DNA from 2 places in the Enterococcus massiliensis genome. Region 2 is predicted to be linked to the other one. Evidence: predicted binding sites of a transcription regulator. Region 2 holds the regulator's gene; the other holds the start of a gene.
What was found. The regulator NrdR, encoded in region 2, represses ribonucleotide reductase genes. The targets are predictions, from matches to a motif close to ACACNATATATNGTGT.
Positions count from the first base shown of each region.

Region 1: a site for NrdR is predicted at 2,200-2,215, ahead of BN1875_RS08415 (deoxynucleoside kinase). Genes of this name have one in related genera too.

Region 1 covers NZ_CVRN01000007.1:234,290-238,480, reverse strand. The annotation lists gene BN1875_RS08430 (phosphomevalonate kinase) at 1-93, opposite strand, end outside; gene mvaD (diphosphomevalonate decarboxylase) at 90-1,079, opposite strand; gene mvk (mevalonate kinase) at 1,072-2,007, opposite strand; gene BN1875_RS08415 (deoxynucleoside kinase) at 2,277-2,936, shown strand; gene BN1875_RS08410 (magnesium transporter CorA family protein) at 3,042-3,947, shown strand; gene BN1875_RS08405 (pentapeptide repeat-containing protein) at 3,948-4,191, opposite strand, start outside.
Region 2 covers NZ_CVRN01000007.1:1,040,394-1,044,584, reverse strand. The annotation lists gene dnaI (primosomal protein DnaI) at 1-101, opposite strand, end outside; gene BN1875_RS12265 (replication initiation and membrane attachment family protein) at 101-1,468, opposite strand; gene nrdR (transcriptional regulator NrdR) at 1,486-1,965, opposite strand; gene BN1875_RS12255 (hypothetical protein) at 2,184-2,510, opposite strand; gene coaE (dephospho-CoA kinase) at 2,597-3,187, opposite strand; gene mutM (DNA-formamidopyrimidine glycosylase) at 3,190-4,020, opposite strand; gene polA (DNA polymerase I) at 4,034-4,191, opposite strand, start outside.

The sequences.
Region 1 (4,191 bases), 810 kb from region 2:
ATCAACGGCCGCAATGATGGCGGGATGACCTGGTTCAACGACGGCATATTCGCCAGCGATGTATAATTTGCCGGGGGCTGTGACTTCGATCATTTGAATGCTCCTTCAATCGTTTGGATTCCTGTTCCAGCGTAAGCAGTGATGACTTGCTGCTCACTGAAAATTTCTTGTAATGCGGCGGTAATTTTTGCCACATGTTGGCGTTGACAAAGAACTTTGACGTTCGGACCGGCATCCATAGTGAAGTAGCAGGGAATCCCTTTTTTACGCAAGTCTCTGACTGCATTCATTGCCGTCAAACTTTGAGGCGACCAGTAGGTGAATGGTGGTTGAGCGGCTAAAGTCGTCCCGTGCATTTTTAATCCATTGGCTTCCATGACTTCACCAAGCTGTTGGAAATTTTTTTGATGAATCGCTTGTTTTAATTGGTGCAAATCGTCATCAACAGTTGCCAACCAACCGGGATAAAAGCTGGAAGTAGCGACCGTTCGTTTCATACCGTCACGACTGGAAACATCTTTTTGCTGGTCATTGATCAAAACAAAAACCATGGCTAATTCTTTTTCCCAACCCGCCGCCTCGATTGGTTGAGCGAAGGAAGTTTCATCGGAGTTTCCTTTTTCCCATTCGACAAAACCACCGAAAATACTCCGACATGCCGATCCAGAACCGCGACGAGCTAAGCGCGACAAATCTTTATCGTTTAGTTTCATCTGTAGGGCTTCGTTGCAGGCGCCGGCTAGGGCAGCCAATCCGCTGGCAGAAGAAGCCAATCCAGCGGCGGTGGGAACAAAATTATGACTTTCTACCTTTGCAAAAAGGGGAGAGCCGGCTTGTTTTCTAACCAATGTTAAAAAATCGCTGACTTTTTTTGTTCCTTTGGCACTTTGTTCGAGGCCATCCAAATAAAAAGTATCAGCAGAATATTCTTCGGAAAAACAAACCGTTGTTTCAGTATAAAAAGCGTCCAGTGTCAAGGACAGACTATTGTTCATTGGTAAAATCAGTTCTTCATTTTTTTTGCCCCAATATTTTATCAGCGCAATATTGGTATACGCCCGGGCACTTCCCTTATACATGTTGATAAACTCCTAATTCTTGGACCCAGGTCGCAGTTGCCCCTTGGTCGCTTAATTTTTTCGCAATGTTTTGCGCCTGCGTTTGATCGGCTGCTAATGCAATCAAGCACCCTCCACGACCGCCACCGGTCAATTTAGCTCCTAATGCGCCGGCGGTTCGGGCAGTTTCGATCAAGTGATCTAATGTTCCATCGCTGACCTGCAAAGCCTGTAATGCGGTTTGCGCCAAGTTCATCACCTCTCCTAGAACTAACGGCTGGTTTTTACTGATGGCCTCTTTGGCTCTTTCTGCTAAACTTCCCAGTTGTTGAATGGTGTGGGCAGTTTCCTGTCGATTTTGTTCAAAGGCTTGAGCAACTGCACGAACGGTATCACGGGTACGTCCTTTTTTTCCCGTATCGGCAACAACAAGGCACGCATCAATATTTAATAGAAATTCCTGAAAAGGTGCGCCCTTTTGAAAATAAATCGGCATTTCGCCGCTGGTCGCCGCTCCGTCAATACCGCTGGGGTTGCCGTGGGCGATTTTTTCTGATTGATTGACATAATAAAGCAGCGTCGATTTATCCAGCGGCAGATTTAGCCAATCGAAAAAAGCACGAGTGATCGCCACTGCTGTTGCAGCGCTGGAACCCATTCCCCGTTCAGCAGGGATCGTGCTTTCTAAAGTTAATGTCAGATTTGGTGCAGAATATTTCTGCTTTAATGTTTGCAGCAGATGTTTGATATTTTTTAAGGCAGAAGGAGCATTTTTCAGCTGCCCATTATAATAGACAGAAAATAAGGTATCTTCCCTGTCTTCTGTGATCGTAGCTTGGATACAGGCTGCTTTAAAAGGGAAGGCGATTGCCGGTTCACCGTAAATAACGGAATGTTCACCCATTAAAATGATTTTTCCATTGGCGATCCCCGTACCGCGTGTCTTCATTTCTTGACCCCTTTTCTTAAAAAAATAATTATTGATAGATAATATTGAACTAAAAAATGACTCTTGCCTGTCTATTCTACTAAATAAATTTGCATCCGTTAATAGATTATAAAAAAATCACGATTTTTTACGGTATTTCTTAATAATTTTTTTGAAAAACTAGCCTATTTTTTACTTGTTTTTTTGATACTGATACTATATATTGGGTGATGTACTTATTGAAGTAAGTGAAAAATACAATATTTAGTGATGAAGTGAGTTGGAGGTCTATGAGCGTGATAGTTTTAGCGGGTACCATCGGAGCAGGTAAATCCAGCCTGACAGCTATGTTGTCAGATTATTTGAATAGTGAAGCTTTTTATGAATCAGTAGATGATAATGAAGTCTTGCCTTTGTTTTATGCAGATCCAAATAAATATGCATTTTTGCTGCAAATTTATTTTTTAAACAAACGGTTTGAATTGATCAAACGGGCATTGACGAATGAAAACAATGTATTGGATCGTTCGATTTATGAAGATTCGTTGCTGTTTCATCTGAATGCTGATTTGGGACGGGCAACAGACACGGAAGTACGGGTCTATGATGAATTGCTGGCAAATATGTTGGAAGAATTGCCTTATGCCGCTCATAAAAAACATCCGGATCTGCTGGTGCACATTCGGGTATCCTTCGAAACGATGTTGGCACGTATCCAAAAACGTGGGCGGGAATATGAACAATTAGAATTCGACCCAACCTTATACGATTACTACAAAGAATTAAATCGCCGCTACGATCAATGGTTTGAAGACTATAACGAAAGTCCGAAAATTCAAATTGACGGCGACAAATATAATTTTGTTGAAGATCCACAAGCCGCTGAGATGGTGTTGAAAATGATCGATGAAAAGATTGCTGAAACACGCCAATTGCAAGCAGCAGGATAACTAAGTAACGGATTCCTCCAAATACCGCCAAATGGTTCAAAGTAGCCATTTTGGTCGTTTTTGGAGTTTTTTTTGTTATTCTGTTTAAGAAAGGGAGCGAGAAAAGTGGAACAAACACGCAGATTTAATCAGGAAAAATCAATCTGGATCCATGTCAACCAACAAGACACAGCAGAGATCCGTAAGTTACAAAGTCAATACCAAATCAGCGATGAAATGCTGCGGTATTCTTTGGATAAAAATGAACGGGCCCGAGTGGAATATGATTCCGAGGAGTCGGCATTTCTTTTGGTGTTCAATGTTCCTCATCAGGAAAAGGAGGACAATCACTATGAAGCCAGTCCCATGACCTTCATCATCAAAGAAAATTGCGTTTTTTCCTTCGCTTCTGAGCAGACGGACTACATTCAACCGCTAATGGCTTCAATTTTGCAAAAAATGCCGGAACAAAGCCAGTTTAGCTTTCTGTTCCATACATTGTTTTTGATTGCCGATGCCTTCTTTCCGCTGATCGAAGAAGTCAATGGGCAACGTGTCCGGCTGAATAAACGGTTACGAGAAAAGACGACCAATAAAAATTTATTGGAGCTTTCAGATTTAGAGGTCGGTTTGGTTTATTTAGTGACGGCGACCAAACAAAATGCTGTCTTACTGCAACAAATCAAAGCCTTGAGCTTTTTCCGACAATTAAACGCCACAGAACAAGAACAGTTAGATGATGCATTAATCGAAGCACAACAAGCTGTAGAGATGACACAATTAGCTTCTCAGGTATTGGAGCAGCTTTCCGGGGCATACAATAATCTATTGAACAATAATCTGAATGACACGATGAAATTTTTGACTTTGTGGTCACTGATGCTGACGGTGCCGACAATTGTTACCGGCTTTTTCGGTATGAATATGCCGCTGCCGTTTTCAAAATCAGCATTTGGCTGGGGAATCGTCGTTTTAATCAGCTTGTTTCTAGCTATTTGGATGTTTATCGGTTTTTGGCGGCGGATTCGCTGATTAGACAATCACCAATCCGAGACCGGCAGCAATCGTAAGGGCTTGTTCTTGATTGACGATTAGACCTGTCATGTGTTCCTGAGATAAGGCAATCTTGTCGAAAGTATTAGTAGTAAAGTCCAGACCGTTAAGGGGCGTGCGAAACCAATTGCTGCCGGTCAATTCATTTTTCGTCAGAGTCAGTTGTTTCCAGTTGATTTCATAAAATTCACTGTCTACCAATTGACAGTCGCTAAAATCAACC
Region 2 (4,191 bases):
ACATCGGGATCTTTCAGGACAGAATCCATCATTTCGCTGTATTGCGAACGATAATTTCGTCGATTCAGCATTTTATCGATATTTTTTCCAACATCTTCCATTAGTTTTCACCTTCTCCATCATCGAAGTACTCTTTCATCATTCGATCAATCTCGGCTTTTCGTTTTGGATCGCTCGCCGTAGCTTTTGCAGACCAATCCGGCATTTCTTCCCGTTTTTTGACTGTTTGTCCTTGACGAGAATAAGCTGGGGTTGCTTTTTTCTGTAATTTATTTTTCGCAAGTTCCCGCACATGCTTGATAGCATCTTCTGGGGAACGAATGCCTTTTTCAGACCAATCCGTCGCAATTTGATTCGCCAACGCTGGAATCAGCGCACTTTTATTTTGAACAACCAACAAATAATTGATCAAAATATTAATCACACTATTTGGTAAAGGCGATTTTTGCACCAAATCCTGCACCAGCCATTCTTCATTTTTTGCAACAAAACTTTTTTTTGCTTGTTTGATAGCAGTTAAGTATTCCATTGGCGCTAATTCTTCACTTTGTTGAATCATCTCCAAGTCCTTGTCAGAATAGCCTTGTTGCTTCAATGTATTCATTCGACGAACTTGCGGCGTGCTTTCAGGATCAATGGGTGTAGCATTTTTGGCATAAATAATCTGAGCATCTTCAAGAACTGCCTTTTCTAGGGTCTTTTCATTTATCGACCCATCAGAAAGAGAAACCGCCTGCCCCAGTAATTCACTTAATTTTAGTTCATTATAGCCATATAAATCATGGTACAAGGTCAATTTTTGTTTTAATTCATTTGTAAATGCCTCTGAAGCAATAAATTTTTTTTCAGATAAATCCAACAAAAATGCCCAATCCAATTTGGAAGAATCAAGTTGCGGCAGATTTTCATTTGAAGTAGAAAATGTTCCAGATACATGATCCAAGGTGGTTTCCTGTCTTCCAAATTCGGCTTCCGTCCAAGAATAGACCTCTGTAAATTTCTGCGTTACTTCTTGATAGCCCTCCGTAGAAATCATTTTTGGGCGGAAACGACGGATAAGTTGTTGAAACTTCTGTTCTCCCACCTTGCTTAGCAATAAAAATGCCGTTAACTGTTCTCTGAAAAACGCTTGCGGATGTAAGGGCTCAAACAATTCATACAACAGCATCTTGCCAAATTCTGAATCGTCTTTTTGATAGCTTCGCAACAAACCAATACCTTCAAGTTGCTTTCTTGCTTGAAAAAAACGCGGTAGACCAACATCCATGCCATTCAGCAAATCTAAATGAGTCAATTCTTGTTCTTCCGTTGCATCCCCCAACAGACAAAAATACAAACTCATGGCATCGCCGCCGATGATTGGCTGGTATAAATAAACCAATGATTTTTCTCCGTCTTGTGTCAGCGGCAAGGCTTTTTTTGCTTGATAAATATTTTTCGGCTGAACTTCATACCAGGCACTTTCCAAAAAAAGTCCTCCTTTAATTACTCCTCTTTGTGGTCAGAAGCTTTCGCTTTTTCAACGATATCCTGTAACTCCTTAAGAAAAACAGACATATCTTTAAACTGACGGTAAACACTTGCAAAGCGAATATAGGCGATTTCGTCCACATCAACGAGATCCTCCATGACATATTCGCCAATCAAGTTAGTTGATACTTCATTAACGCCCAAACTCCGGACGCGATTTTCCACATGGTCGACGATTTCTTCCATTTGTTCCATTGCAACTGGACGTTTTTCCGCCGAACGGATCAATCCACGTAAAATTTTATCTCGGCTGAATTCTTCCCGTTCGCCATTTTTCTTAATCACTAAAAGGGGTGCTGCTTCAATTCGTTCAAAAGTCGTGAAACGGAACCCGCAGTTTTCACATTCTCTACGGCGGCGAATGGTTCGCCCTTCATCTGTTTGACGACTATCAATAACACGGGAGCTGTTATGGTGACATTTTGGACAACGCATGATTCCACCTCATTATTCTTTAAATTTTTAGCTAAAGTCTACAATTTATCGACTTATTTCTTGGTTAATTATAACATGAAATCCTTTCAACGGTGGGAGTTTGACTTGAAATTTCACAGAAATCAATCGATTTGATAGAATTTTTAGTTTTTACCAATTTTTTTGGACAGATTAAAAAAAATCTTACTAGTCAATGACTAATAAGATTTTCGATAAACTTAGAGTTTTTCCTCAATTCCGGTATAATGTTTCAAGCGTTCTTCTTCCAAACGATCTTTATTTTTCAAGTCTTCCTCTGTTGGGACAGCGTGTTCTTCCAGGTCACGACCCACTTGATCTTTGGTACCATCCTGAATGTTCGCTTGTTTTTCATCATGAAGATTTTCAAGTTCTTCAATTCTTTTTTTTCGCTGCTCAAGATTTTTTTCGGCATCTTCTTTTTGACTTTTTCCTTCTTCTGAAAGTTCTTCATTCTTTGTTAATTCGCCAAATTTTTCCTTTGCGCCGCCTACCAATTTATCTTTTTCATCTTTGATCGTTCCCATGCGTCCTTCCTCCTTTTGTTCCTATCTAAAGTGTAACAAAATTCAGTAAAATGAACAAAATTTTTGAACGAAACTGACGAAATGACTCAAATGAATTGATTTTGACTCAACCAATCCTCAACGATTTTTTTTGTTTGTTGTCGGGTTCCTTGATTATCAAATACGATATCTGCCCGATTTCTTTTTTCGTTGATAGGCATTTGACTGCGGATACGCTGCATGGCGCTCTCTTGAGAGAAGTTATCCCGTTCCATCAAACGCTGGACCTGCAAGGACTCGGGAAGATAAACAACAGCGACCTGATCCACATATTGATCGTAATGCCCTTCAAATAATAGCGGAATATCAGCGATAACTAAGGGTGCCTCCGCCTCCTGTAATTGCCGTAAAATTTCCGAGCGAATAAATGGATTTAATACCTGATTCAACAAGTTCAATTTTTCTTCCTCTTGAAAAACGATTCTTCCAAGTTTTTTACGATCCAAGGTTCCTTCTTCAGTAAGAATTTCCTTCCCAAAGGATCCGACGATTGCTGCTAAACCAGGACTATTAGGAACCACGACCTCCCGTGCAATTAGATCACCATCAATGATAGGAAAACCATGGGCGCGAAAAATATCAACTACCGTGCTTTTACCAGTGGCGATTCCACCGGTAACACCAAGAATTTTTTTCATTTCTACACCTTCAATTTCTGACAGGTTGGACAAATATGCGTACCCCGTTGAGCGACTTTTAACTTTACGATTGGGGTGCCACATCGAGGACAAGGCTTACCAGTTTGACCATAAACGTTTAATGAAAGCTGAAATTTCCCTGCTTCCCCTAGTGCGTTCAAGTAAGTTCGAATCGTTGTGCCCCCAGCAGCAACCGCTTTGGATAAAACTTCAATGATTGCTTGTCGCAACTTTTTTACTTCTTTATCCGTCAATGTATTTGCTGGCTGTTCAGGATGGATTTTAGCTTGCCACAAAGCTTCATCGACATAAATATTTCCCAAACCGGTAACCAATCGCTGATCCAAAAGTAATGGTTTGATCGCTTTATGGGATTTTTTTAGTTGTTCTGTAAAACCTGCCAACGTGAACGTTTCCGGTAAAGGTTCTGGTCCTAATCGTAGAATCCCTTTATAAGTTTCACTTTGATTTTTCCCCACCAGCGCCATACGTCCAAATTTACGAACATCATGATAGTGTAATTGTGTTCCGTCTGAAAAATGAAAAATCACATGGGTGTGCTTATCCACAATCGGATTCGATTCAAAAAATTCATACTTTCCTTCCATCCGTAAATGGGAAATCAAATCAAAATCTGTTAATTTAAAAATCAAATATTTGCCGCGACGCTGAATATCTTCAATCGTCTGCCCCTTTACTAGCTCTTGAAACGTGGGAACTTCCGGGGCTTCGATGATTTTGGTCCAACGAACGTCTACATTATCGATCCTTTTTCCTTTAACTAAATGAACTAAGCCTTTTCTAACTGTTTCTACTTCTGGTAATTCTGGCAACTTTCTTCACCTTCTATTTTGCATCGTACCAAGTGGTACCCCAACTGCTATCGGTAATCAGCGGAACACTCAACGCAACTGCTGACTCCATGACTTCCTTGACTAGCTGATCAAGAGTCTCCAACTCGGTCTCCGGTACTTCAAATACCAATTCATCGTGTACTTGCAACA